Linked DNA regions of Pararoseomonas sp. SCSIO 73927. The protein of the gene in region 1 interacts with the protein of each later gene in a pairwise test. Links are inferred from orthologs where the notes say so. Each region holds a gene or a part of one and is shown in the gene's direction. Other genes may lie near its edges.

Region 1 (9,974 bases):
GTCTGCGGGATCGCCGGGATGGCTGCGAGGGCAAGCCCGGCGAGAAGGATGAGGCGTCGCATCTTCGTCTCCCTTCGGATCGACATGGCGTAGAAACGCAGGGGATCGCGCCGGGATTACGGCCGATCCCGGGCAAGTGAGGGCAAGGTTGGGGCAGGATGGGCTGGGCCGCGGGAATCGTCGTCTTCTTCCTCGTGTGGTGGACGGTGCTCTTCGCCGTGCTGCCGCTGGGCATCAGCCCCGATCCGGAGGCCGCCGAGGCGGGAGGGTGGCGCGGGGCCCCGCGCCAGGTCCGCGTCGTCCGGGTGGTCCTGCTGACTACGCTGGTTTCCGTCCTCGTCTGGCTCATCATCGAGTGGCTGGTGACGGCCGACTGGCTGTCCTTCCGCGAGGGATGGCTGGCGATGCCCAATGATTAGTCGTTATGCAGCGCTAGGCGGCAGCTATGCCGAGGAATACGTCGTTCTGTGTCGTGGAAGCCTATTTTCTTGGCGTTCGATGTTGGATTTTTCTTCGTCCCGGGGCCGCACTGCAGCATGATCGGGACATGGAAGAGGGCTCTTCCTCTTCCGCCGTGTGACTGGCGTTTCCTCCCTAAACTCGGGCCGTCCCTTCGGGGCGGCCCTTCTTTTTTGCGCGCCCGCCGGGCGGATTGCGCGGCCCGCCCCATGCTCTAGGTTGCCCCCCTCTTCCCTTCCGGAGCCCTCCGCCTTGCGCCTCTCCCGCGCCTTCCTGCCCACGCTGAAGGAAACCCCCGCCGAGGCGCAGATCGTCTCCCACCGGCTGATGCTGCGCGCGGGCATGGTCCGCCAGACCAGCGCCGGCATCTACGCCTGGCTGCCGCTGGGCCTGCGCGTGCTGCGCAAGGTCTCCGATATCGTGCGGCAGGAGCAGGACCTGGCCGGGGCGCAGGAGATCCTGATGCCGACCATCCAGGCCGCCGAGCTCTGGAAGGAGAGCGGGCGCTACGACGGCTACGGCAAGGAGATGCTGCGCATCATCGACCGGCACGACCGGGAGATGCTCTACGGCCCGACGAACGAGGAGATGGTCACCGACCTCTTCAAGACCTACGCGAAGTCCTACCGGGACCTGCCCCGCAACCTCTACCACATCCAGTGGAAGTTCCGGGACGAGATCCGCCCGCGCTTCGGCGTGATGCGCGGCCGCGAGTTCCTGATGAAGGACGGCTACTCCTTCGACCTGGACGCGGAGGCGGCGCGCCAGTCCTACCGGCAGATGTTCCGCGCCTATCTCCGCACCTTCGCGCGGATGGGGCTGAAAGCCATTCCGATGCAGGCGGATACCGGCCCGATCGGCGGCAACCTCTCCCACGAGTTCATCATCCTGGCGGAGACGGGCGAGAGCGTCGTGTATCTGCACAAGGATCTGCTGGAGTTCGACGTGCTGGAGCAGGACGGGACCGGCACGGGTGACCCCTCGCCGGTGGTGGATTTCTGGACCAGCCGCTACGCCGCGACGGACGAGAAGCACGACGAGGCGGCCTGGGACGCCATCCCCGCCGAGAGCCAGATCACCGCACGCGGGATCGAGGTGGGCCACATCTTCTACTTCGGGACGAAGTACTCCAAGTCCATGGGGCTGACCGTGGCGGGGCCGGACGGCACCCCCGTGAACCCGGAAATGGGCTCCTACGGCATCGGCGTGTCCCGCCTGCTCGGCGCCATCATCGAGGCGAGCCACGACGAGGAGGGCATCATCTGGCCGGACGCGGTGGCGCCCTTCGCCTGCGCGATCCTCAACCTCAAGCCCGGCGACGCGGCGGCGGACGCGCTGTGCGAGCAGGTCTACGCCGCGCTTCCGGGCGAGGCGGTGTACGACGACCGGCCCGAGCGCGCCGGCGCGAAGTTCGCCGATGCCGACCTGATCGGCTATCCCTGGCAGGCCATCATCGGCCCGCGCGGCGCCGCGAAGGGCATTGTGGAGCTGAAGCGCCGCGCCACCGGCGAGCGGCTGGAGCTGCCGCTGGACGAGGCGCTGGCGAAGATCAAGGCCACCCTCTCCTGATGTTCTCGCCCTTCGAGCGCGCCGTCGCCTTCCGCTACCTGCGCGCCCGCAAGGGCGAGCGCTTCGTCTCCGTCATCGCGATCTTCTCCCTGGTGGGGATCGCGCTGGGCGTGGCGACCCTCATCATCGTCACCTCCGTGATGAACGGCTTCCGGCACGAGCTGTTGGGCCGCATCCTCGGGCTGAACGGGCATCTCGGCGTCTACTCCCAGACGAACGAGGGGTTGCGCGACTTCGACGACATTGCCGTCCGCGTGCGGGGTCTGCCGGGCATCGTCTCCGCCACGCCGATCGTGGAGGGGCAGGTGCTCTTCACCAGCGAGGGCGGCGGCGCCACCGGCGGCCTCGCGCGCGGCATCCGTCCGGAGGACCTGCGCGCCCGGCCGCTGATCGCGGACAACATCCGCGCCGGCAGCCTGCAGCGCTTCGGGGAGCAGGACACGATCGTGGTCGGCAACCGCCTCGCGCGACGCCTGGGGCTGCGGATCGGGGACCGGATCACCCTCGTCTCGCCCCAGGGCCGCGCCACCGTCGTCGGCACCGTACCGCGTCTCAAGGCCTATGAAGTGGTGGCGATGTTCGAGGCGGGCATGCAGGAGTACGATTCCAGCTACGTCTTCCTGCCGCTGGACGCCGCCCAGGTCTACTTCCAGCACCGCGACACGGCGACGCAGGTCGAAGTGTTCGTCCAGAACCCGGACCGGGTGGGCGACGCGACGCGGGCCATCTACGCGGCGCTCTCCGGGCGCCCCGTGCGCGTGCTGGATTGGCAGGCCAGCAACTCCTCCTTCTTCGCGGCGGTGCAGGTGGAGCGGAACGTGATGTTCCTCATCCTCACCCTGATTATCATCGTGGCCGCTTTCAACATCATCTCGTCCCTCATCATGCTGGTGAAGGACAAAGGGCGGGACATCGCGGTGTTGCGCACGGTGGGCGCCACCAGCGGCGCCATCCTGCGCATCTTCCTTCTCGCTGGCGCCTCCATCGGCGTGGCGGGCACGCTGATCGGCTTCGCCATCGGCCTCACCTTCTGCCTGAACATCGAGAGCATCCGGCAGGTACTTCAGTCGCTCACCGGCACGGAGCTGTTCAACGCGGAGGTCTACTTCCTCACCCGGCTGCCCGCGGTGGTGGAGCCGATGGAGGTGGCCCAGGTGGTCGGGATGGGCCTCGGTCTCTCGCTGCTCGCCACGATCTACCCGGCCTGGCGCGCGGCGCGGCTGGACCCGGTGGAGGGCCTGCGCAATGGCTAACTCCCTGCTCTCCTCTCCCGTGCTGGCCCTTCAGGGCGTGGAGCGCCGCTACCGCACGGAGGCCGGGGAGCTGCCCGTGCTGCGCGGCGCGGCGCTGGAGCTGCGCGCGGGCGAGATCGTCGCCCTCGTCGCCCCGTCCGGCACCGGCAAGTCCACGTTGCTACACGTCGCCGGACTGTTGGAGAAGCCGGATGCCGGCGCCGTGCTGGTCGAGGGGCGGGACTCCGGCGGCCTCGGCGACGACGCCCGCACCGCCCTGCGGCGGGAGACGATCGGCTTCGTCTACCAGTTCCACCACCTCCTGCCGGAGTTCACGGCCGAGGAGAATGTGGTGCTGCCCCAGCTCGCGGCCGGGAAGCCTCGGCGCGAGGCGGAGGCGCGGGCGCGGGAGCTGCTCGGCTCCTTCGGCCTGGAAGATCGGCGGGACCACCGCCCCAGCCGCCTCTCCGGCGGGGAGCAGCAGCGGGTAGCCATCGCGCGGGCCCTCGCCAATGCGCCGAAGGTCCTGTTGGCCGATGAGCCCACGGGCAACCTGGATGCCGGCACGGCGGACCGCGTCTTCGCGGAGCTGCTGGCGGCGGCGCGGGGCAGGGGGCTCGCCGCCCTCATCGCCACCCACAACCCGGATCTGGCGGCGCGGATGGACCGCACCGTGACGCTGCGGGAGGGGATGGTGGTCCCGGGCTAGTTCTCCGGCTCGGTCGTGAAGCGCAGCGGGTAGCCCTCCCGCCCGGCCATGTCGGTGGCGCGGGCGGCCTTCTCCTCCGCGATCTCCCGCGTGAAGACGGCCACCACGCAGGACCCCCTCTGGTGGGCCGTCAGCATCACCCGCGACGCCCCGCCCTCATCCATGCGGAACTCCGCTTTCAGCACGCGCACCACGAAGTTGCGGGGCGTGTAGTCGTCGTTCAGCAGAATCACCTTGTGCAGGGGCGGCCGCGCGGGCTTCACCACCTCCTCCACGCGCGGGGGGCTCACGGTTTCCGGCATGTCCGCAACCTCCTTCGCGGTCCCGGAATCTGCTGCGGCGGGGCGGGAGAGCGCCTATATCTCCCCCATGTCCGGCAGCTTCGTCCATCTCCACGTCCACTCCGCCTACTCCCTGGCGGAGGGCGCCATCAAGGCCGACAAATTGCCTGGCCTGGCGAGGAAGGCGGGGATGCCCGCCCTGGCGCTGACGGACACGGCCGTGATGTTCGGCGCCCTGGAGTTCAGCCAGTACGCCGTGAAGGAGGGGGTGCAGCCCATCGTCGGCTGCCAGCTCTGGCTGGCCCGGCAGAAGGAGCCGGAGCGGCCGGAGGCCGCGCGCCTGCCGCCCGACCCGGTGGTGGCGCTGGCGATGGACAGGCCGGGGCTGGAGAACCTTCAGCGCCTCTCCTCCCTCGGCTGGCTGGGGGAGGACCCCTCGGGCAAGCCCGCCATCTCCCTGGACCAGTTGCAGGCCAACGCGTCCGGCATCTTCCTGCTGACGGGCGGCACTCTGGGCCCGCTCGGCCGGCTCCTGGCCGAGGGCCGCCGCGCCCAGGCCGAAGCGCTGCTGGCGGCGCTGCGCGAGGCCTATGGCGACAACCTGGCGGTCGAGCTGACCCGCCACGGCACTGAGCGGGACCGGGCGGTGGAGCCGGGGCTGCTGGCCATCGCCGATGCCGCCGCCCTGCCGATCGTCGCGGCCAATGACGTGTACTTTAAGGACGCCGCCGGGCACGAGGCGCACGACGCCCTGCTCTGCATCGCCGAGAGCCGCACGCTGGCCGAGCCGGATCGCCGCCGCCTGACGCCCGAGCACTGGTTCAAGCCGCCCGCCGCCATGCGGGAACTGTTCAAGGACCTGCCGGAGGCCTGCGACAACACCCTGGCCATCGCCCGCAAATGCGCCGTGATGGCGGAGACGAAGAAGCCGGAGCTCCCCATCAGCCGCAAGGTGCAGGAAGGGCTGACCGAGGCCGACATCGTGCAGGACATGGCCCGCAAGGGGCTGGACAAGCGCCTGGACGCCCAGGGGACGCCCGAGGAGGCCCGGCCCGCCTACCGCGAGCGGCTGGATTTCGAGCTCGGCATCATCGAGAGGATGGGCTTCTCCGGCTACTTCCTGATCGTGGCGGACTTCATCCAGTGGGCGAAGGCGCACGACATCCCCGTGGGCCCCGGCCGCGGATCGGGCGCCGGGTCGGTGGCCGCCTGGGCGCTGACCATCACCGACCTCGACCCCATGCGCTTCGGCCTGCTGTTCGAGCGCTTCCTGAACCCCGAGCGCGTCTCGATGCCGGATTTCGACATCGACTTCTGCCAGGACCGGCGCGAGGAGGTGATCGAGTACGTCCGGCAGGAGTACGGGCCGGAGCAGGTGGGCCAGATCATCACCTTCGGCCGCCTGCAGGCGAAGGCGGTGGTGCGCGACGTCGGCCGCGTGATGGGCATGCCCTTCGGCCAGGTGAACAAGATCGCGGAGCTCATCCCCTTCAACGCCGCCAAGCCGCCCACCCTGCAGGAGGCGCTGGACGGCGAGCCGCGTCTGCGGGAGATGCGCGAGACGGACGAGAACGTGGACCGCCTGATGGAGACGGCGCTGCAGCTGGAAGGGCTGTACCGCAACGCCTCCACCCACGCCGCCGGCGTGGTGATCGGGCGCAGGCCGCTGATCGAGATCGTGCCGCTCTACCGCGACCCGCGCTCCGAGATGCTGGTGACCCAGTACTCCATGAAGTACGTGGAGAGCGCGTCGCTGGTGAAGTTCGACTTCCTCGGCCTCAAGACCCTTACGGTGATCCAGCGCGCGCTGGACATTCTGAAGGGGCAGGGGGTGGAGATCGACATCACCACCATCCCGCTGGACGACGCCCGATCCTACGAGATGCTCGCGAAGGGCGACGCGGCCGGCGTGTTCCAGTTCGAGAGCCAGGGCATGCGGGACGTCCTCCGCATGATGCGGCCGGACCGGTTCGAGGACCTGATCGCGGCGGTGTCGCTGTATCGCCCGGGCCCGATGGCGAACATCCCCGCCTACTGCGCCCGCAAGCACGGCCAGGCCTGGGAGCCGGTGCACCCGGCCATGCGGAGCCTGGTGGAGGAGACCTACGGCATCCTGGTCTACCAGGAGCAGGTGATGCAGATCAGCCAGGAGCTGGCGGGCTACTCGCTCGGCGGCGCCGACCTGCTGCGCCGTGCCATGGGCAAGAAGATCCGCTCCGAGATGGAGGCGCAGCGCAAGATCTTCACCGAGGGCGCCGTGAAGAACGGCATTCCCCAGGACAAGGCGGGCGAGATCTTCGACCTGATGGAGCGCTTCGCGGAGTACGGCTTCAACAAGTCGCACGCCGCCGCCTACGCGCTGGTGTCCTACCAGACCGCCTGGCTGAAGGCGAACCACCCGACCGAGTTCCTGGCCGCCATCATGTCGCTCGACATGACGAACACGGACAAGCTTGCCTCCCACCTGCAGGAGGCCTCGCGCCTCGCCATCAAGGTGCTGCCGCCGGACGTGAACCGCAGTGATGCCGAGTTCGCGGTGGAGGTGCAGGAGGACGGCAAGAAGTCCATCCGCTTCGCCCTCGCTGCCGTGAAGCGCGTCGGGCAGGGCGCCATGCAGGACCTCGTGCGCGCGCGGAAGGAGGGCGGGCCGTTCAAGTCCCTCACGGACTTCGCGGATCGCGTGGACCCGAAGCTGCTGAACAAGATGCAGGTGGAGAACCTGGCCCGCGCCGGCGCCTTCGAATGCCTGGACCCGAACCGGGCGAAGGTGACGGAGGGGGCGGAAGCCATCATCCGCCGGGCCCAGGCCGCGGCCGAGGACCGGTCCAGCGCCCAGATCGGCCTCTTCGGCGCGCCCGGCGCCTCCGCCGACATGCCGCCGCTGCGCCTGCGCGACATGCCGGACTGGCCGCAGCTGGAACGGCTGGAGCGCGAGGCGGAGGCGATCGGTTTCCACCTCTCCGGCCACCCGCTGGACGCCTACAAGGACGCCCTGGCGAAGCTGAAGGTCTGCCCCATCGCCCGCATGACGGAGCGCGCCCAGGCCGGCGCCGCGCGGCTGAAGCTCGCCGGCACGGTGATCGGCACGAAGGAGCGCACGACGAAGACCGGCAGCCGCATGGCCTGGATCCGGATCTCCGACTTCTCCGGCAGCACGGAGGTGACCTGCTTCTCCGAGGTTCTCGGCAAGTGCCGGGACATGCTGACAGAGGGCAACGCCGTGCTCTTCAGCGCCGAGGTGAAGGTGGACGGGGAGGCGGTTCGGCTCACGGCGATGGACTGCGAGCCGCTGGAGGCGGCCGCGCAGTCCATCCCCGCCTCCCTCCGGATCGAGTTCGCCTCGATGGAGGTGCTGGACACCCTGCACGGCATCCTGGAGCGGGAAGGGCGGGGCAGGGGGGAGGTGGTGCTCATCCCCCGCACCGGTCCGGGGCAGGAAGTGGAGCTGGCCCTCCCCGGGCGCTGGAACGTCTCCCCCCGGCTCGCCCAGGCGCTGAAGGTGCTGCCCGGCATCGAGGCGGTGGAGATCGCGGCCTGAGGAGGGCTACTTAAGCGGAAAGCCCATCGCCCGCAGCGTCTCCGCCATGGTGTGGCGGCCGCTGAGGGACTCCGGGCCGGCCACGCGCTTCAGCATCCGCCCCGTCCAGTCTGCCCGGCCCATGCCGTTCGCCTCGGAGAACCCGGCCAGCACCCGGTCGTAGGCCGCCACGGCCGCCTCCTCGCCCGCGGTGCCGTAGGTCTCGCGGTGCAGGACCAGGGATTGCGGCAGGCGGGGCTTCACTTCCGCCCGCGCCTCCGTGTCGGGCCAACCGACCGCCAGGCCGAAGGCGGCGAAGGCCCTGGGCGGCAGGGCCAGCTCCGCCGCCACCTCCGGCGGCCGGTTCCGCAGCGCCCCGACATAGACCCCGCCGAGCCCGATCGACTGCGCCGCGAGCAGCGCGTTCTGGGAGGCGAGCGCGGCGTCCACCAGCGCGACCATGAAGCTCTCCAGGTAGTCCAGCCCGGCCAGCTGTTGCTGGTGCGCCTGCCCCATCCGGTCCAGCCGCGAGAGATCGGCGATCCAGCACAGGAAGAGCGGCGCCTGCCGGATGAAGCCCTGGTTCCCCGCCAGCGTTGCCAGCCGGTCCTTCCAGGCGGGATCCTCCACCGCCACCACGCTCCAAGTCTGCATGTTGGAGGAGGAGGGGGCGGAGGAGGCGGCGGCCACGATCGTCTCCAGCGCCCCCGGCTCCAACGGCCGGTCGAGGAAGTTCCGGTAGGAGCGGTGGGCAAGCATCGCCTCGATCATCGGGCTGCTCGGCCCCGGCGGCAGGCCGGGGATGCCGTAACGGAGATCCGGGGCGGAGAGAGGGGCCTCGGCGGAGTCGGTCATGGGGGCTTGGTCCTGTCGGCGCGTGTCGCGGCGCAGACTGCCACCGGCCCCCCTTGCGGCCCACCCATTGGAACCGGCCCCGCCCGCGCCCAACCTCTCCTTTGTTCTGGGTGCCCCGGAGGGGTGCCCGCCACGAGGAGGATCGCATGAGCAGGGACTTCCTGGACGACCGTCGCCGCGCGCTGGAGGAGGCGTTCTTCGCCCAGCAGAGCGACGAGCTGATCCGCCGCCTCCGCGCGGCCGATCCCGGGAGGCCGGAGCGCGACCAGCTGGCCGAGGTCTCCGGCCTGCGGGACCCGGCGCTGCTGGACCGGCTCGTCTCGCTCGGCATCGGCAGCGGCACCGTCGCGGCCCTGTCCATCGTGCCGCTGGTGGTCGTCGCCTGGGCGGACGGGATGATGGGGGACCGGGAGCGCCGGGCGGTCCTGGACGCCGCCCATGCCGTGGGGCTGGATGCCGGCAGCGACGGGCAGGCCCTTCTCTCCCGCTGGCTCTCGTCGCCGCCTCCCGCGGAACTGGTTTCTGCCTGGACCGACACCGTCCACGCCCTGGGCACGGAGGCGCGGGGCGCGCTGCGGCACCGCGTGATGGAGCGCGCGGTGCAACTCGCCGAGGCCAAGGGCGGCCTGCTCGGCCTGCTGGGCGGGATTTCCGCGCCCGAGAAGGCCGCGCTGGCCCGGCTGGAGGCCGCCCTGGCCTCCTGAACCACTTGCCCGGCCGCGCGCCGCGTGCGATATGCGGCCCCGCCGGGCGAGGGACCTCCCACGCCCGGCAAATCCGCACGCGGCGCGCCCTTCCGAGATAAGCGGCAGGGTCCGGTCCCCCGGGTTTTCCGAAGGAAAATCCCGAGGGCACAGCACCGCGGAGGCCCAACCGGATCATATCGGAAGGAAGGACACGCCCGATGGCGATGCCTGAGGTTACCCTGCGCGGCCTGCTCGAGGCCGGCGTCCACTTCGGCCACCACACCCGCCGGTGGAACCCGAAGATGGCCCCCTACATCTTCGGCGTGCGCAACCAGGTGCACATCCTGGACCTGCAGCAGACCGTGCCGCTGATGGACCGCGCGCTCCGCACCGTGCGCGACGTGGTGGCCGGCGGCGGCCGCGTGCTCTTCGTCGGCACGAAGAAGGCGGCGGCGGACTACGTGGCCGAGGCGGCGACCCGCTGCGGCCAGTACTACGTGAACCACCGCTGGCTGGGCGGCATGCTCACCAACTGGAAGACCATCACCGGCTCCATCAAGCGCCTGAAGCAGATGGACGAGCAGCTGGCCGGCAACACCACGGGTCTCACCAAGAAGGAGATCCTGATGCTGACCCGCGAGCGCGAGAAGCTGGACCGGGCGCTGG
Region 2 (8,825 bases), 1.8 Mb from region 1 along the record:
GGGGCGGGGGAACCAGTCCAGCACCCGCTCGTAGAGGCGGCCGATGAAGCCGGCCACCGGTCCCGGCTGCTCCGGCGGGGGCAGGGGCTCGGTCACGATCGCGCCGCCCGGCCCCTCCCGCACGCGGCTGTCGGCCACCAGCAGGCCGTTGTTGTCGAAGAGCTTCGCCTGGGTGCCCGGGCTCGGCTCCGTCAGGCGGCGCAGCAGGGGGCGGGCGGTGTCGGGCACCAGGGTCGCGCGGTCGTCCTGGATCCGCACCCCGGCCTCGGCGATGCCGTTGGCGTAGATGCGGGCCTGGGTCCGCAGCCCCTGCACCTCGGCGGCCAGGAGGCCGTCCTGATACTGGTCCAGGTAGAGGAGGGTGGCCGCCAGCAGGAAGGGCGGCAGCATGTTCACCAGCAGGATGCGCCGGAGCAGCGGCGAGACGCGCCGGTTCCGGCCGCGCCGCTCCAGCGGAACGGCGGGGGGAATTTCGGTCAGGATCGGGCCGCTGGCGTCCGGCATGGGGCGCAGCCTACAGCAGTTCCGCGGCCGAGGGTGAGGCCGGGGCGTGGCATTCCCGGGGCGGCGCGCACGAAAAAGGGCCGCCGGACGAACCGGCGGCCCCCTTCAGCCGCCCCAAGGGGCGAAGCGGCGGCTCAGTTCTGCTGGCCGGCGCCGCCCGTCGCGCCGGTGCGCTCCAGGAAGCTCTGCCCGGCGCCGGCGAGCGGGGTGCGGCTGTTGGGCGCCGAGACCCAGGCGCCGGAGGCGGTGGCGCCCTCGGGCACGCGGTCCTGGTCGGCGAAGGCGGGGGCGGAGGCCAGCGCGCCGCCGATCAGGGCGGCGGCGAGGGCGAGGTTGCGAAGGTTGAACATGAAATCATGCCTTGAGTGTTAGGCGGCGGCACTATGTCGTCGTCTGTTGCGAGCGATATGCGCTCGCCCCCCGTCGCCTTCCACTCGAGCGAGCGGATACCAGCCATCCACCCAGCGGATGGATCCTCACGCTTCCTTGTAGCGGTACCCGATTCCGTAGAGCGTCTCGATCTGCCCGAAGCTGTCGTCCACGGCCCGGAACTTCTTGCGCACGCGCTTCACGTGGCTGTCGATGGTGCGGTCATCCACGTAGATGTTCTCGCCATAGGCGGCGTCGATGAGCTGGTCGCGGTTCTTCACCATGCCCGGGCGCACGGCCAGCGCCTTCACGAGCAGGAACTCCGTCACTGTCAGCTGCACCGGCTTCGCCTTCCAGGTGCAGGTGTGCTTCGTCTCATCGAGCACGAGGTCGCCGCGGGCGATCACGCCGCCCTGGGGGGTGCCGCTGCCCTCCGCCCGGCTCGCCTCGTTCCGGCGCAGCAGGGTGCGGATGCGCTCCAGCAGCAGGCGCTGGGAAAAGGGCTTGGTGATGTAGTCGTCCGCCCCCAGCCTCAGGCCCATCAGCTCGTCCAGCTCGTCGTCTTTGCTGGTGAGGAAGATCACGGGCATCCCGCTGCGCTGGCGCAGGCGCTGCAGAAGCTCCATCCCGTCCATGCGGGGCATCTTGATGTCCAGCACCGCGAGGTCCACGGGGCGGGCCATCAGCCCCTGCAGCGCGCTCTCGCCATCCGTGTAGGTGCGGACGGTGAAGCCCTCCTGCTCCAGCGTCATGGAGACGGAGGTGAGGATGTTGCGGTCGTCATCGACGAGGGCGATGGTATGGGGCATCGGGCGTCCCTGAAGGCCTGGTCGCGGCGGCGCGACAGGATGGCGGCCAAATATGGCGGCCAGATGGAGCGGAGGATGCCATGGCAGAGGACAAACCGGGAGAGGCAGGCGGCCCCGCCGTTAATCGGGAGGCCGATCCGGCCCCCGACTTGGCCCCCGACTTGGCCTCCGACCCGGCTCTCCAGGCCCGCCGCCTGATGCGCGGCGCCGCCTCCGCCACCCTCGCCACGGTGGGGGAGGGCGGGCAGCCCTTCGCCTCCCTCGTCACCCCCGCCGTCGCGCCGGACGGGGCGGTGCTGCTCTTCCTCTCCGCCCTCTCGGAGCACACGCGCCAGCTCCGCCGCGACGGCCGCTGCGCGGTTCTCTTCCAGGGCGCGGCGGATGGCCCCAACCCCCAGACCACCCCGCGGGTGAGCGTGACGGGGGTGGCCGAGCCCGTGGACGACCCGGAGCTGAAGGCGGTCTGGCTGGCCCGCCACCCCTATGCCGAGCCCTACGCCGATTTCGCGGATTTCTCCCTCTGGCGGGTCGAGTCGGGTGGCGCGCTGCTGGTGCTCGGCTTCGGCCGGGCGCACCGGCTGCGCGCCGCGGCCCTGCGGCCTGAGGCGGGGGAGGCGTAACGACACGAATCCGGTGCCATGCTGCACTTGCTAAGTAACCGGACGGTTATTTTGCCGGGCCCCTATCATCCAGCCTTAATTTTGACCCCCTGTCGAGGCTACAATCCTCTGAGGGACGCGGATCAGCCCCTCCCCGGTCCGGTCCATCAGAGGCAAAGCGCTTAGCATGAACGAGATTTCCCACGCCCGGGCGCTCTCCGGCACCGGCGTCCAGTCGGGTTTCGAGATCCACGCCAACCTGACCGCCCCCGGCCTCGTGCAGCACGCCATGCGCCGGGGCGAGGGCCGCCTCTCCGCCGATGGCGCCTTCATGGGCGTTACGGGCGTGCACACCGGCCGCTCCGTCGCCGACAAGTTCGTGGCCGACGATCCGGAGGTCACGAAGGAGATCTGGTGGGGCAAGGTCAACCAGAAGCTCGACCCCGCGAAGTTCGAGGCCTTCACCGCCGACGTCCGCGCCTATCTCGGCAAGCAGCCCGAGCTCTTCACCGAGGACCTCTACGCCGGCGCCGACCCCGCCTACCGCATCAAGGTGCGGCTGGTGACGACGAACGCCTGGCACGCCCTCTTCGCCCGCAACATGTTCATCCGCCCCCCGGCGGAGGACCTGGCCGGCTTCGAGCCGGACTACGTGATCCTGCACGCCCCGGAGATGGAGGCGAAGCCCGAGCACGGCGGCCGCCCGAACTCCACCACGCTGATCGCCCTCTCCTTCGCGAAGAAGATCATCGCGATCGCCGGCACCTCCTACGCCGGCGAGATCAAGAAGAGCATCTTCACCGTGATGAACTGGCTGCTGCCCGCGCAGGGCGTGCTGCCGATGCACTGCTCCGCCAACGTGGGCAAGGGCGGCGACACGGCCCTCTTCTTCGGCCTCTCCGGCACCGGCAAGACCACCCTGTCTTCCGACCCCGAGCGCGCGCTGATCGGCGATGACGAGCACGGCTGGACGAAGACGGGCGTCTTCAACTTCGAGGGCGGCTGCTACGCCAAGGTCATCAAGCTCTCCCGCGAGGCCGAGCCGCAGATCTGGGACGCCTCCCACCGCTTCGGTGCCGTGCTGGAGAACGTGATCGGCGACGAGCGCGGGAACCTCGACCTCGAGAACGGCTCGCTGACCGAGAACACCCGCTCCTGCTACCCGATCGAGTTCATCCCGAACACGGTCCCGGGCGGGCAGGCCGGCCTGCCGAAGAACGTGGTGATGCTGACGGCCGACGCCTTCGGCGTGCTGCCGCCGATTGCGAAGCTGACCCCGGCGCAGGCCATGTACCACTTCATGTCCGGCTACACCGCGAAGGTGGCGGGCACGGAGAAGGGCCTGGGCAAGGAGCCGCAGGCCACCTTCTCCACCTGTTTCGGCGCCCCCTTCCTGCCGCGCCACCCCGAGACCTACGGCAAGATGCTGGCGGAGCTGATCGAGCGCGACGGCGCCCAGGTGTGGCTGGTGAACACCGGCTGGACCGGCGGCAGCTACGGCACCGGCCACCGCATGTCGATCAAGCACACCCGCGCCCTGCTGCGCGCCGCGCTGGACGGCAGCCTGGCGAAGGTGGAGTTCGAGACGGAGCCCTTCTTCGGCCTCTCGATCCCGAAGGCGCTGGAGGGCGTGCCCGCCGAGGTGCTGAACCCCCGCGGCAGCTGGGCCGACAAGGCCGGCTACGACGCCACGGCGAAGAAGCTGCAGGGCCTGTTCGAGGGCAACTTCGAGACCTTCGCCGGCACCGTCAGCGAGGACGTGAAGAAGGCCGCCATCAAGGCCGCGGCCTGACGCGAATGGGGGAGGGCTTCTCGGCCCTCCCCCATCTCTTTCCCTGGGTTGCGCGGCCCGGCGGGTCTATATTCCCGGCATGTCCCGCGCCCTCATCCTCGACACCGAGACCACCGGCCTAGACCCCGCCACCGGCGACCGCGTGCTGGAAGTGGCGGCCATCGAGGTGGTCAACCTCATGCCGACGGGCAGGCACTTCCACAAGCTGATCAACCCCGAGCGCGACGTGCCCCCCGAGGCCACGAAGGTGCACGGCTTCACCGCCTCCATGCTGGCGGACAAGCCCCTTTTTGCCGCGATCCTGCCGGAGCTGCTGGAGTTCCTGGGGGACGATCCCGTGATCGCCCACAATGCCCCCTTCGACTTCAAGTTCCTGGACTACGAGTTCGACCGCTGCGAGACGCCGCGCATCCCCCGCAGCCGCATGGTGGACACGCTGGAGATGGCGAAGAAGCGCTTCCCCGGCCTGCCCAACAGCCTCGACGCCCTCTGCCGCCGCTTTGGCATCGACCTCTCGGCCCGCACCACCCACAACGCGCTGCTGGACGTGCAGCTCCTCGGCCAGGTCTATCTGGAGCTGATGGGCGGCAAGCAGCCCGGCCTGGCGCTGGCCACCGCCCTCGGCGGCAACCGCAGCGGCCTCGCGACCACGGCCGGCCCCATCGCCCGCACGCCGCGCCCCATCGCCAACACGCCGGAGGAGATGGAGCGCCACGCGGCCTTCACCAGCAAGCTGAAGGATCCGGTCTGGGCCGGCCTGGACGCGGCGTCCTAGCACCCGTCCCCGCACTGGACATCCCCGCCCGCCCGTCGCATGGCATCCGCTCCGCGAGGGGATACGGCAGATGGTCGAGAGCGTGATGAAGAGCCCCGTCTATCAGGAGGCGCTGCGCCACCTGGCGGCGAACCACGAGCGCTTCGTCGAGGAGACCATCCGGCTCACGGAGATCCCTGCCCCCTTCTTCGGCGAAGCCGAGCGCGGTGCCGCCTACCTGGAGATGCTGCGGGAGGCCGGGCTGGAGGAGTGCGAGACCGACGAGGAGGGCAACGTGATGGGCCTTCGCCGCGGGCTCGGCAACGGTCAACTCATCGTCGTCGCCGCTCACCTCGACACGGTCTTCCCCCCTGGCACCGACCTGAAGGTGCGGCGCGAGGGCACGCGCCTCTACGCCCCCGGCATCGGCGACGACACGCGCAGCCTCGCGATGAACCTTGCCTTCCTCCGCGCCATGGACGCCGCCAGCATCCAGACGCGCCACGACATCCTCTTCGTCGGCAATGTGGGCGAGGAAGGGCTGGGGGACCTGCGCGGCATCCGCCACCTCTTCCAGAAAGGGCGCTACGCCGGCCGCATCGCCGCCTTCATCTCGGTGGAAGGCCCGATGGGCATGGGAACCATCGTCTCCGGCGCCACCGGCTCGCTCCGCTACCGCGTCACCTTCCGCGGGCCGGGCGGGCACAGCTTCATGGATTTCGGCCTCGTCAGCCCCTCCTTCGCGCTCGCCGAGGCGATGGCCGGCCTCTCCCGCATGCCGGTCCCGGCCTCGCCCCGCACCACCTTCAGCGCCAGCGTCCTCGGCGGCGGCACCTCTGTGAACTCCATCCCGAACGAGGTGTGGCTGGAGGTGGACCTGCGCTCGGACTCCGCGCAGGAGCTCGCCCGCATCGACGCCGCTTTCAAGGCGATCGTGGGGAAGGCCGTGGACGCGGAGAACGCCGCCCGCAGCACCGCCAAGGGCGCCATCACCGCCGAGTGGAAGAAGATCGGCGACCGCCCCGCCGGCGCCATCGACCGCGACAGCGCCCTGGTGGCCAACGCCACCGCCGCCGCGAAGGCGCTGGGCTTCACGCCCAAGGCCGTCGCCAGCTCCACCGATGCCAGCATCCCCATCTCCATGGGCGTTCCCGGGATCGCCCTCAGCGCCGGTGCCGGCGCCGGTGCGCACTCGCTCGACGAGTGGGTGGACGTGGAGCCGGGGCAGACCCTGCACGACATGCAGCTCGCCTTCGCCACCCTGCTGAAGACGGCCGACATGGAGGCCTAGGGCCCGGGCCTCCTCGATGCCGGGGAGGGCGGTGCTGGCGGGGAGGAGGACGCGGGCGCATCGGTCGCGGCGCATCGCCGTGCGCGGCCTGTCCTCGGCCTGGGCAGGTCAGCCATCCCCGCACCTCCGGCCGCCCTGCCATCGGCCGATCACATCGGGCGCTGCCCTGGACTCAGCGGGCCTGGGCCTGGTGGCCGCACGCGGCGGGCGGCGACGAGGTCCAGGAACGCCCTCATCGCGGCGCTGGGGTGCCGCCGGCTCGGGTAGTAGAGGAACCACCCCGGCAGGTCCTGGCTCCAGTCCCGGAGGATTTCGACGAGCGAGCCCTCCGCGAGGGAGGGCCGCACGTAGTCCTCCAGCAGGTGGGCAATTCCCTGTCCCGCGAGGGCGGCGCCCAGTTCCTGGTGCGCGGAGCTCAGCGTCAGGCGGCCGCTGGGGACGATCTCCACCGCCTCCCCGCCCCTCTCGAACTTCCAGCGGGCCAGCGTGCCGCCCGGGAAGCGCCGGCGGATGCACGCGTGCCCGACCAGGTCCTGCGGGCTGCCCGGCTCGCCGTTCCGCCGCAGGTAGGACGGCGCCGCGACGATCGCGTAGCGCAGCGGCGGCCCCAGCGGGACGGCCACCATGTCCTGGTCCAGCTGCTGCCCGAAGCGCACCCCGGCGTCGAAGCCCTGGGCCACGATGTCCACGATGGCCGCGTCGCTCATGATCTCGACCCGGACTTCCGGGTGGATCTCCATGAACTCGAAGGCCAGCGGGCACAGCACGTGATCCACGGCCGGGCCGGGCGCGTTGATCCGCAGCGTGCCCGATGGCCTCTCCCGCAGCCCGTCGAGCTCGTCGATCGCCGTCCTGATCTCCTGCAGCGCCGGCACGAGGCGCTCGAGCAGCCGCGCGCCCGCCTCCGTGGGCGCGACGCTCCGCGTCGTCCGGTTCAGCAGGCGGATTCCCAGCCCGTCCTCCAGGGCGCGGATCGTCTGGCTCAGCGCGGTGGAGGAGACGCCCCGCTCCGCCGCGGCGGCGCGGAAGCCGCCGTGCCGGATGATGGCCGCGAGGACGTCCAGGCTGTCGAGGCGGAGCGGCTTCATTGGGAAGCCAGGGTTATCAGGCCTGGCATCCATTGCCAGCTTATTCGGGCGCCGGTGGGGTGTCATTTCCGGGGGCAGGCGCCGCACGCCGCGGCCGCCGGGATCGAGGACGGCAACCCCGTGACACGCCTGACCATCAACCGTCGCACCATCATGCTGACGGCGGCCGCCGCCTCGGGAGCGGCGCTGACCGGCAGACCCGGCCGGCCCGCCCTGGCGCAGGGCGCCGTGGCCCCGATCGGCAACGCCGCGCACTACCGCTTCCGGGTGGGGGAGGTCGCCGCGACGGTGCTGAGCGACGGCGTGATCGGCGGGCCGCCCCGGGTCTACGCCAGCGACGCGCCGGAGGCCGAGCTGGGTGCGGTGCTGCGGAACGCCTTTCTCCCCGCCGACCACATGACGCTGAACCTCAACACGCTGCTGATCGAGACGGGCGGGCGCCGCATCCTGCTCGAGGCGGGGGCCGGGCAGAGCATGGGGCCGAATGGCGGGCGCCTTTTCGCCAACCTCGCCGCGGTCGGGCTGACGCCGGGCGACATCGACGCCGTCGTCGTCTCCCACGCCCATCCCGACCATGTCGGCAACCTGCGCGCGCCGGATGGCGGCCGCGCCTTCCCGCGGGCCGCGGTCTTCGTGCCCCGCGCAGACTGGGACTTCTTCGTCCGCGGCGAGCCCGACCTGTCCTACATGCCCGTGCCGGCGGAGTTCCGGCGCAACTTCGCCGCCGCCATCAAGCGCGGCCTGGAGCCCGTCTCGCGCGACGTGCGGCTCTACGAGGCCGGGCAGGAGATCGTGCCGGGCCTCACCACCATCGCCGCCTCCGGCCACACGCCGGGCATGGCCGCCCTCCTGGTCCATTCCGGGCGCGACCAGCTGCTGCTGACGGCGGACCTCGCCTACCTCCCCGTCATCAACATCGACCGCAACTGGCGGCCGGGGCCGGACCGCGACAAGGACGCCGCGCTGGAGGCGCGCCGCCGGATCTTCGACCGGGCGGCGGCCGACCGGCTCCTCGTCCTCGGCTTCCACTACCCCTTTCCCGGCCTGGGGCGGATGCTGAGGACGGACACGGGCTACGCCTGGGTCCCCGCCCCCTGGCAGTTCTGACCGCCCGCCGGCTGCCGTGAGGCCCCGGACCTCGCCCGGTCCGGTGGGGCGGGACACGGGCCGGCCGCGCCATCGGGCAGGGATGGGACGGAGGCGTCCGGGAGCGGCGCCGGGGTCACCGGGGTGCCTCCCGGCGCAGCTGCTGCTCGCGCAGGAAGATGAAGAGCCCGGCGCCGATGATGATGGCGGCCCCGGCCAGGGTCAGCGGCCCGATCACCTCGCCGAAGAAGAGGTAGCCGAAGAGCATGCCCCAGAGGATCAGCGTGTACTGGTAGGGCACCACCACGGAGGCCGGCGCGATCCGCAGCGCCTGGTTCACGCAGAGATTGCCGCCCAGCGAGCCGATGCCGAGGAACAGCATGAGCACGAAGTCCGTGATCCCGGGCGGCGTCCAGCCCTGCGTCAGGACGAGCACGGCGCCGAAGAGGAGCGCGGCCAGGAGCTGTGCCGTCATCAGCACCGTCCCCGGCACGCCCGCCAGCTGGCGGGTGGTGATGAGGAAGAGGGCGTAG
Region 3 (9,010 bases), 110 kb from region 1 along the record:
GATGGTGGAGACGTGCTGGGCGGTGTGCTGCCACTTGCCCTTCGGGTCCGTGAACCGGAAGTCCACGTACTCGACGCTGTTCTCCTTGATCATCTCCATCACCTTGGAGACGCTGTCCTTGTCGTTCGCCATTGCCGGGTCCTGTTCCCCTTGAGATGCGCTGATAGTCGGGGGGCATAGCCTGCCCCGCCCTGGCCCGCTACCGGCCCCGCTCCGGGTCTCGCCTCGGGGCAGGGGCCGGCCGCGGGAAACCGCTAGACGGCGTCCTCGCCGCGCTCGCCGGTGCGGATCCGCACCACGTCCTGCACGTCGGTGATGAAGATCTTGCCGTCGCCGATCCGGCCGGTGCGCGCGGCGGCGGTGATCGCCTCCACGGCGCGCTCGGCCAGGTCGTCCGAGCAGATCACCTCGATCTTCACCTTCGGCAGGAAGTCCACCACGTACTCGGCGCCGCGGTACAGCTCGGTATGGCCCTTCTGGCGCCCGAAGCCCTTCGCCTCGACCACGGTCAGGCCCTGAAGCCCGATCTCGTGCAGCGCGTCCTTCACCTCGTCCAGCTTGAAGGGCTTGATAATCGCTTCGATCTTCTTCATCGGCTCCGTGTCCCGGGGGCGCGGGGCGCCCCCGCTCCTCCCGCGTCTTGGCCACGGCCCGGAGTGGCGGGCCGCTGGCGGGCGGACGTTGCACGGCCCGTGCCGCAGGGGCAAGCTTGGCGGCATCCCATTTTTCGCCGCCCGGCGGCTCTCCCGCCCCGGCTTGAAGCATTCTGCCTAAAGCGCAGGCATTTCGGATCCGCGAGATTGCGCCGCGGCCGGTGCGACCCCATCATGGTGCCTGCCCCGGCGCGCCCGTCACCCCGGGCGGGCCGATGTTCGCCTTTCCGGAAGCGCCGATGCCCATGAACGCCCCGCTCAAGCCCCAGAACGCCCTTCTCTCCTCCACCGGGACCACGGTGTTCACGGTGATGTCGGCGCTGGCGGTGCAGCACGGGGCGATCAACCTCGGCCAGGGCTTCCCGGACTACGAGGGGCCGGAGGCGGTGGTCCGCACCGCGGCGGATGCCCTGTTCGACGGCCGCAACCAGTACCCGCCGCTGACCGGCGTGCCGGAGCTGCGGGAGGCCGTGGCCGCGGCCAATCGGCGCTTCTACGGGCTGGAGATCGACCCGTTGTCGGAGGTGGTCGTCACCTCCGGCGCGACGGAGGCCATCACGGCCTGCCTCATGGCCGTGCTGGACCCGGGCGATGAGTGCGTGCTGATCGAGCCCCTCTATGACACCTACCTGCCGGTGGTGCGGATGCTCGGCGCCGTGCCGAAGCTGGTGCGCCTGACCCCGCCGAAGTGGGAGCTGCCGCGCGCGGAGCTGGCGGCCGCCTTCGGGCCGAAGACCAAGGCCATCCTCCTCAACTCCCCCATGAACCCCGCCGGGAAGGTGTTCACCGCCGCCGAGCTGGCCTTCGTGGCCGAGCTGGTGGCGCGCCACGGCGCCTACGCCATCTGCGACGAGGTGTACGAGCACCTGACCTTCGACGGCTGGTCGCACATCCCCCTGATGACCCTGCCGGGCATGCGGGAGCGGTGCATGCGGATCGGCAGCGCAGGCAAGACCTTCAGTCTCACGGGGTGGAAGGTGGGCTACATCACCGCCGACCGGTCGCTCGCGCCCAGCATCGCCAAGGCGCACCAGCTCCTCACCTTCACCACCCCGCCCAACCTGCAGCGCGGCGTCGCCGTGGGGCTGGGAATGGAGGATTCCTACTTCACCGGCATTTCGGCCACCTTGCAGGCGAAGCGGGACCGGCTGGCGGCCGGGCTCACGGCGCTCGGCTTCGGGGTTCTGGAGGCGCGGGGCAGCTACTTCGTAACCGCCGACTTCCGCCCGCTGGGCTTCGCCGGGGACGACGTAGCCTTCTGCCGGCACATCACGGAGACGGCAAAGGTCACCGCCATCCCCGTTTCCGCCTTCTACGCTGGCCCGGACGCCCCGAACCACTACGCCCGCTTCGCCTTCTGCAAGGCGGATGCGGTGCTGGACGAGGCGCTGGCCCGGCTGGCCGCCTGGAAGGCCGCCCGGGTGGAGGGCGTGCGCGAGGCCGGGTGAGGGGATCGGCGGTTGACGCCGGGCGCCCGTCGCCCTAAATCCCGCCCGCCTTCCGGGGCTTCTATGGCGGCCTTAGCTCAGTCGGTAGAGCGCCACGTTGTGGTCGTGGATGTCACGGGTTCGAATCCCGTAGGTCGCCCATTCTTCCCCCGCGCCGGTGGCCTCCCGTGATCCTCGTCAGCAGCATCTTCCACCGGAAGCCGGAGCTGATCCGGGACCAGTTGCTGCTCTACAACGCGGCGATGGGCGGCGAGGCCGCCTGCCACCACATCATCCACCTGAACCGCGAATCCGTGCGCCACGGGATCCTGGACGGGCTCGTCCTGCCGCCGAACGCCACGGTGAACCCGGTCCACCTCGAGACCCACCGCCCGACTTTCCTGGGCTGCCACGTGCTGAACCTTCTGCACGCGATGCGGGAGGGGTTGGGGTACACCCATGTCTACCTCCACACGGAATCCGATATCCCCTACCGCCCCGGGCTGGGCGAGCACATCCGCGCCCACGATCTGGGCCTGGCCGAGCCGCGGGTGGCGAAGCTGGCGAAGAGCACGAGCGCCTGGGCGGAGCCGGTGGCGAACGACTTGCGGCTCCGTGCCTTCGTCGAGCGGATCGGGGACGGCCGCATCCTCACCTCCCGCTACGAGGGGATGTTCGCCACCCGCGCGCTGATGACCGAGATCTTCTTCCAGATGATGGCGGTCTGGCCCTTCGACGAGAACCACTGGCGCGGCGACTACCCGTACGAGGAGTTCGCCCTGCCGACGGTGGTGGAGGCCGTGGTCGGGAAACGCAGCATCCGGCGCGTCCGCCACGCGGTGATGACCGCCTCCTCCTCACGCCGCTACGAGTTGGCGGACCGGGCGATGCTGCGGGCCGAGCACATCCCGCTGCTGGAGCGGGAAGGGCCGGAGATCTTTTGCGCCAAGTTCGCGCCCGGGGATCTGCACTCCCCCGTCCGGGCCTGGGCGCGGCGCACGCTCGGGGTGCCGGAACCGGGCTGAGAGGCGATCGTTGCGGGCTGCCGGGGCGGGCCGGACGATCGCGCCCGGGCGGCGTTACGGCGCCATGATGGATCGCGCCGAAGACCTCTCCTCCCGGTTTGGGAGCCCCGGCCAAGCGCCGCCCGCCGTGTCCGGGGAGAGCGATCCCGATCCCCACCTGCTCCGCGCGCGGTTCCGCACGCTGGCGGAGGCTATCCCGCAGCTTGTCTGGCTGTCCTGCAGCCGGGGTCTCTGGACCTGGGCCTCGCCGCAGTGGCTCGACTTTACCGGGCAGCACCAGGCGCAGAGCCACGGCCATGGCTGGCTCTCGGCGGTCCATCCGGAGGACCGGGGCGTCGCCATGCGGGCCTGGGAGGAGGCGCAGGAGCACGGGCTGCTCGATGTCGTGCTGCGCATCCGGCGGGCGGGGGACGGGGCCTGGTGCCGTTACCAGGTCTGTTCCTACCCCGTGCGCGGCGCCCCGGGGCCGGGCGGGCGCGAGGGGCCAATCCACGAATGGGTCGGGATCAGCACCCCCGCCGGCGATCCGCCGCGCGGTTGACAGGGCGGGCCGCGGCCCGCGAACTGCCGGGCGAGAAGGAAGCGGAGACCTGTCTTGCAACTCACGCTCGAGGGCCGCCGCGCCCTGATCACCGGCGGCTCGCGCGGGCTCGGGCTGGCCATGGCCCGCGCCTTCACCGGGGCGGGCGCCCGCGTCGCGCTCGTCGCTCGCGATCCCCGCGCGCTGGAGGAGGCGGCCGCGTCGCTCCCCGGTGCCGTGCCCGTGGCGGCCGACATCGCGACCGCGGAGGGCTGCGCGCGGGCCCATGCGGAGGCCGAGGCGGCGCTGGGCGGCATCGACGTGCTCGTGAACAACGCCGGCACTTCCAAGCGCGGGCCCTTCATGGAGGTGACGGACGCGGAGTGGCAGGCCGACCTGGACCTGAAGCTCTTCGCCGCGGTCCGCCTCACGCGTCTTGTCTGGACGGGCATGGCGGAGCGGCGCTGGGGCCGGATCGTCAACGTGCTGAACGTCGGGGCGAAGGCGCCCCTGCCCACGGGCGCGCCCACCGCCGTCTCCCGCGCCGCCGGGATGTCGCTGACGAAGGTCCTGGCGGGGGAGGGGGCACCGCTGGGCATCAACGTCAACGCGCTTCTCGTCGGCAAGATCGACAGCGACCAGTGGGTGCGCCGCCACGCCGCCAATCCCGGGGGGCAGAGCTACGAGGAGTGGATGGAGGAGGCCGGCAAGCCGATCCCCATGGGCAGGATGGGCAGGGCGGAGGAATTCGCGGCGATGGCGCTGGCGCTCGTCACCGCGCCGGGCGACTACGTCACGGGCACCGCCATCAACGTGGATGGCGGGCTCTCGCCGGTGGTGTGACGGGCGGCCTCGGGAGGGACGGCCGCCATCGGGCAGGCGGTCGTGCCGGGCTTCCCGGCGAAGGTGAACGTCGCCGCCGCCCTCGCCCCGGCCGGTGTCGGGCCGGAGCGGGTCGGGCTGGCCTCCAGGCTGGGGTGGGGAGCCAGGGCTCAGTCCGCCCGCACCGCCGCCTCCCGGATCACGCGGGCCCAGCGGTCCGTTTCGGTCGCCATCAGCGCGGTGAGGGCGGCGGGCGTCAGCTCCGGCGCGACCTGCATCCCCTGGCTTTCCAGGAATTTCCGCATCTCCGCCTGCCCGATCACCGCGGCGAAGGTGGCGCGCAGCCGCTCCCGCGCCGCGTCGGGCGTGTTGGCGGCCAGGACCAGGCCGAAGAAGACGGAGGCGTCGTAGCCCGGCAGCCCCTGCTCCGCGACGGTCGGCAGGTCCGGCAGCACGGCGGAGCGCTCCGCGGTGGTGATGCCGAGCGCCCGCACGCGCCCGCCCTGCAAATGGGGCAGGGCGGTCAGGACATCCGTGAAGACCATGGCGACGTGCCCGGCCACGAGGTCGTTCAGCGCCGGCCCCGTGCCGCGATAGGGGATGTGCTCGATGTTCGTCCCGGCCATGGTGTTGAACAGCGCGCCCGCGAGGTGGGAGGAGGCGCCATTGCCGGAGGAGCCGAAGGAGAGCCGCTGCCGCTTCGCGAGCGCGATCAGCTCCTGCACGTTCCCCGCCGGCACGCCCGCGTTCACCGCCAGCACGTTCGGGATGCGCCCCAGCGGCGCGACGGGGGTGAAGTCCTTCACGGGGTCGTAAGGCTGGCCGGGGTAAAGCATCTTGTTGATGGCCAGTGGGCCGGAGGTGCCGAAGAGGATGGTGTGGCCGTCGGGCGCGGAGCGCGCGACGAACTCCGCGCCGATGTTGCCGCCCGCGCCGGCGCGGTTCTCCACGACCACGGTCTGGCCGAGCCCCTCGCCGAGGCTCACGGCCAGGCGTCGCGCGATCAGGTCGGTCGGCCCGCCGGGCGAGAAGGGCACCACCAGTGTCACAGGCCTCGCGCCGGGCTGGGCCAGGGCAGGGCGAACCAGGGCGGGGCGGGCCAGCGCGCCGAGCGCGGCGGCGGCCAGGAGCGTGCGGCGGTCCATCAGGCGTTCTCCTCCTTCTGCGCGCCGGGATCGTTCAGCAGGTCCCGTGCGTCGTCCTCGTCCCCGTCCGTCGCCAGCGGATCGCGCGGCAGCACGCGGTGGCGCAGCACCATGCGCGCGAGCGAGAGGCGCTCCGGCATGCCCAGCCGCCCGGCCTCCCAGGCCATCGCGGCGGCCGAGGTCACGTGGTACAGCGCCGAGGCCGCCTGGCGCGCGAGCGCGGGATCGGCCTGCGCCGCTTCCGCCAGGGCGATGGCCCGGTCCAGCGCCGGCGCGGCCTCAGGCAGCGCACCGGCATTTCCCAGCAGGCCCAGCACATGGCCGCGCAGCACGGGCAGGGATCCCTCCCGCGTCGCGGCGCGCAGCACGTCCAGGGCCACGATGTTGCTCGTGCCCTCCCAGATGCTGCCGAGGTGGGAGTCCCGCAGCAGCCGGGCGTCGGACCACTCCTCGATGTAGCCGCAGCCGCCGCGCACCTCCATCGCGTCGCCCGTCACCTTGCGGGCGTCTCGGCAGGCGCGGAACTTCAGCAGCGGGGTCAGGATCCGCAGCAGCGGGTAGGCGCCCTCCTCCCCGGCATCGGCGCGGCGCAGCGCCTCGGCGGTCTGGAACACTATCGTGCGCGCCTGCTCCATCGGGAGCGTCATCTTGAGGAGCTGCCGGCGCATCAGCGGCATCTCCACCAGGCGCCTGCCGAAGGCCACGCGACGATGGGCGATGAACAGCGCCTCCGTCACCGCGCGCCGCATCATCCCCGCCGCGCGCACGCCGTTGGAGAGGCGGGAGTTGTTCACCATGTCCGCCATCTGCCGGAACCCGGCCTCCGGCTCCCCCACCATCCAGGCGACGGCGCCGTTCATCGTCACCTCGCCCGAGGCCATGGAGCGCGTGCCGAGCTTCGGCTTCAGGCGCACGATGCGGTGGTGGTTCGGCGTGCCGTCCGGCAGCGTGCGCGGCAGGAGGAACAGGGAGACGCCGCGCAGCCCCGGCGCATCCTCCCGCCGGGCCAGCACCATGGCCAGCTCCGCGTCGGGGTTGGAGCAGAACCACTTGTCGCCCGTCAGCGCCCAGGTGCCGTCATCCCGGGGCGAGGCGCGGACGACCGTGGCGGCGATGTCGCTGCCCGCGCCCTGCTCCGTCATGAACATCGCGCCCTGGTTCAGCGCGTCCAGGTCCTGGCTCGTCAGCGCGGGCAGGTAGCGCGCGACGAGTTCGGGCGAGCCGAACTTCCGGAGCGTGCGCGTCAGGCTGTCCGTCATGGAGACGGGGCAGCACAGGCCGAACTCTGCCTGCACGAAAAGGTAAGTCAGCAGGTACTTCGCGGCGGGCGGCATCGGCGCGTCCCAGCCCAGCACCCCGGCGCGGTGGGAAAGGGCGGCGAGGCCGAATTCCCCGAAGGCCAGCCGCTCCATCTCGCGATAGGCCGGGTGGTACTCGACGCTCTGCGCGTCCTCTCCCCGGCGGTTCCGCTGGTGCAGCACGGGCGGGTTGCGGTCCGCCGCCGCGGCCAGCGCGTCCAGCGTGCCGCCCGCCAGGGCGCCCAACCGGTCCAGGTGCGGCGAGAGGTGCGCGGCCAGCTCCTCCGGCAGGTAGAGCGCGGCCATCCGCGCCAGCACCGGATCGGCGCGGAACAGGTTCAGCCCGTGGCTGTCCGGGATCGCGGCGGCGCCGGCCAGGGGGGCATGGTCCGGGCCGGGGGGGCGGATGTGCATGGCGCTTCCCTCTCTGTTTGCCGGGAAGCTGATCCTGCCGTTGCGCGCCGCCAATCGATTTCTTCGCCGCCGCTATTGAGCTAGGCTCAACGCCCGATGACCTACCGGCGCCTGCCCTCCCTCGTCGCCCTTCGCAGCTTCGAGGCCGCGGCGCGCCACCGCAGCGTGACCCGCGCGGCCGGGGAACTCTCGGTGACGCCCGGCGCAGTGAGCCGCGGCGTGCGCGCGCTGGAGGAGGAGCTTGCGACCTCCCTCTTCGCGCGGAGCAGCACCGGCCTTGCCCTGACCCCGGCCGGGGAGGCCCTCTTCGCCGCGGCGCGGGAGGGGCTGGACCGCATCGCGGCCGGGCTCGCCGCCATGCGGCAGGCCGGGCCGCGCCGGCGGCTGCGGATCGGCGCCTACACGCTCTTCGCCAGCCGCTGGCTCATCCCCCGCTGGAACCGGCTGCGGGAACGGCATCCGGAACTGGACATCGAGCTGGAGACCAGCGCCGACCCGCTGGAACTCGTCCCCGGCGCCTTCGACGCGGTGATTGCGGTGGCCGATGCCCGTCCGCGCCCCGGCCTGACCGCCCTGCCGCTGGTGCCGATCGAGATGATGCCGGTCTGCGCCCCGGCCCTGCTGCCGGGTTTCGAGTGGGCGCGCGCGACGCTGCTGCATTCCCGCCAGCGCCCGGATGACTGGCCGCGCTGGCTCGCGGCGGCCGGGATCGAAGGGGTGGACGCCGCGCGGGGGCCGCGCTTCGAGAGCATCGCCCTGGCGCTGGACGCGGCGGCGGAGGGGCTGGGCATCGCGCTGGCGATCCGCGCCCTGGTGGGGCCGGACCTCGCCGCCGGGCGGGTGGCCGTGCCGCACCCCCTGATCCGCCCGACGACGCGGCGCTTCACCCTGCTGCACGACGCGGAGAGGGAAGGGGATGCGGCCCTCTTCGCCCTCCGCGCCTGGCTGCGGGAAGAGGCCGGCGACCCGGCCGCTTAGTTCACGCCCCGCGCCTCAGCCCCTCCGGGGGAGCTGCTGCTCCACCAGCGTCGCCCACCAGGAGGCGCCGACGGGCAGCACCTCGTCGTTGAAGTCGTAGCGCGGGTGGTGGACCTGCGGGTCGGCGCCCGACCGCCCCCCGCCGAGCATGAGGTAGGCGCCGTCCTTCGCGTTCAGCATGAACGCGAAGTCCTCGCCGCCCATGGTGGGCTTCGGCAGCTCCTTCACCCGCGCCTCGCCAGAGACGGCCTTCGCGGCGTTGGCCGCCAGGCCCGTGCTCTCCCGCTCGTTGATCGTGGCGGGGTACATCCGCTCGAAGATCACCTCGGCGGTCGCGCCGAAGGCGGCGGCGATGCCGGAGGCGAGGGCCTTCACCTTGGCTTCGAGGATGTCCCCCACCTCCGGCTGGAACCAACGGGCCGTGCCGCGCAGCGTCACCGTCTCCGGGATCACGTTGAAGGCGTTGCCGCCCTTGATCTCGCCTATCGTCACCACCGCGCCCTCCACCGGCTCCACGTTGCGGGCGACGATGGACTGGAAGGCGGTGACGATCTGGGCCGCGATCACGACGGGGTCGTTGCCCGTGTGCGGCATGGCGCCGTGCGTGCCGCGGCCGGTGATCGTGATGCGGATGTCGGCCACTGCCGCCATGACAGGGCCGACCCGCCAGTAGAACTCGCCGGCCGGCAGGCTCGGCCAATTGTGCAGGCCGTAGACGCGGTCCATCG

Evidence for each region.
Region 2: the proteins of dnaE (region 1) and dnaQ interact in binary tests that used the Escherichia coli proteins (3 or more experiments, as listed by UniProt). The link is inferred for Pararoseomonas sp. SCSIO 73927 from one-to-one orthologs.
Region 3: the proteins of dnaE (region 1) and VQH23_RS18295 interact in binary tests that used the Escherichia coli proteins (3 or more experiments, as listed by UniProt). The link is inferred for Pararoseomonas sp. SCSIO 73927 from one-to-one orthologs.

What each region holds. Positions count from the first base shown.
Region 1 is NZ_CP146232.1:3,988,619-3,998,592, forward strand. Bases 4,029-7,988 are described here. They hold dnaE (DNA polymerase III subunit alpha), read left to right. Parts: upstream 4,029-4,338; coding sequence 4,339-7,788; downstream 7,789-7,988. Other genes in these bases: clpS (ATP-dependent Clp protease adapter ClpS), read right to left, coding at 4,029-4,271; VQH23_RS18850 (NADPH-dependent oxidoreductase), read right to left, coding at 7,795-7,988. In the rest of the region: VQH23_RS18815 (hypothetical protein), read right to left, coding at 1-62; VQH23_RS18820 (DUF1467 family protein), read left to right, coding at 159-419; proS (proline--tRNA ligase), read left to right, coding at 712-2,028; VQH23_RS18830 (lipoprotein-releasing ABC transporter permease subunit), read left to right, coding at 2,028-3,281; VQH23_RS18835 (ABC transporter ATP-binding protein), read left to right, coding at 3,274-3,969; more of clpS, read right to left, coding at 3,966-4,028; more of VQH23_RS18850, read right to left, coding at 7,989-8,622; VQH23_RS18855 (hypothetical protein), read left to right, coding at 8,769-9,326; rpsB (30S ribosomal protein S2), read left to right, coding at 9,527-9,974. UniProt on the Escherichia coli protein: DNA polymerase III is a complex, multichain enzyme responsible for most of the replicative synthesis in bacteria. This DNA polymerase also exhibits 3' to 5' exonuclease activity. The alpha chain is the DNA polymerase catalytic subunit.
Region 2 is NZ_CP146232.1:2,188,397-2,197,221, forward strand. Bases 3,190-6,000 are described here. They hold dnaQ (DNA polymerase III subunit epsilon), read left to right. Parts: upstream 3,190-4,152; coding sequence 4,153-4,848; downstream 4,849-6,000. Other genes in these bases: pckA (phosphoenolpyruvate carboxykinase (ATP)), read left to right, coding at 3,190-4,073; VQH23_RS10370 (M20/M25/M40 family metallo-hydrolase), read left to right, coding at 4,919-6,000. Also shown: VQH23_RS10340 (stimulus-sensing domain-containing protein), read right to left, coding at 1-504; VQH23_RS10345 (hypothetical protein), read right to left, coding at 639-854; VQH23_RS10350 (response regulator transcription factor), read right to left, coding at 981-1,682; VQH23_RS10355 (pyridoxamine 5'-phosphate oxidase family protein), read left to right, coding at 1,763-2,302; more of pckA, read left to right, coding at 2,469-3,189; more of VQH23_RS10370, read left to right, coding at 6,001-6,118; VQH23_RS10375 (LysR family transcriptional regulator), read right to left, coding at 6,268-7,206; VQH23_RS10380 (MBL fold metallo-hydrolase), read left to right, coding at 7,327-8,313; VQH23_RS10385 (DMT family transporter), read right to left, coding at 8,429-8,825. UniProt on the Escherichia coli protein: DNA polymerase III is a complex, multichain enzyme responsible for most of the replicative synthesis in bacteria. The epsilon subunit contain the editing function and is a proofreading 3'-5' exonuclease.
Region 3 is NZ_CP146232.1:3,884,163-3,893,172, forward strand. Bases 1-2,996 are described here. They hold VQH23_RS18295 (aminotransferase), read left to right. Parts: upstream 1-892; coding sequence 893-2,101; downstream 2,102-2,996. Other genes in these bases: glnA (type I glutamate--ammonia ligase), read right to left, coding at 1-132; VQH23_RS18290 (P-II family nitrogen regulator), read right to left, coding at 255-593; VQH23_RS18305 (hypothetical protein), read left to right, coding at 2,269-2,996. Also shown: more of VQH23_RS18305, read left to right, coding at 2,997-3,105; VQH23_RS18310 (PAS domain-containing protein), read left to right, coding at 3,173-3,646; VQH23_RS18315 (SDR family oxidoreductase), read left to right, coding at 3,701-4,468; VQH23_RS18320 (tripartite tricarboxylate transporter substrate binding protein), read right to left, coding at 4,618-5,592; VQH23_RS18325 (acyl-CoA dehydrogenase family protein), read right to left, coding at 5,592-7,304; VQH23_RS18330 (LysR substrate-binding domain-containing protein), read left to right, coding at 7,401-8,282; VQH23_RS18335 (M20 aminoacylase family protein), read right to left, coding at 8,298-9,010. UniProt on the Escherichia coli protein: Shows aminotransferase activity with methionine and histidine as substrates, and to a lesser extent also with phenylalanine.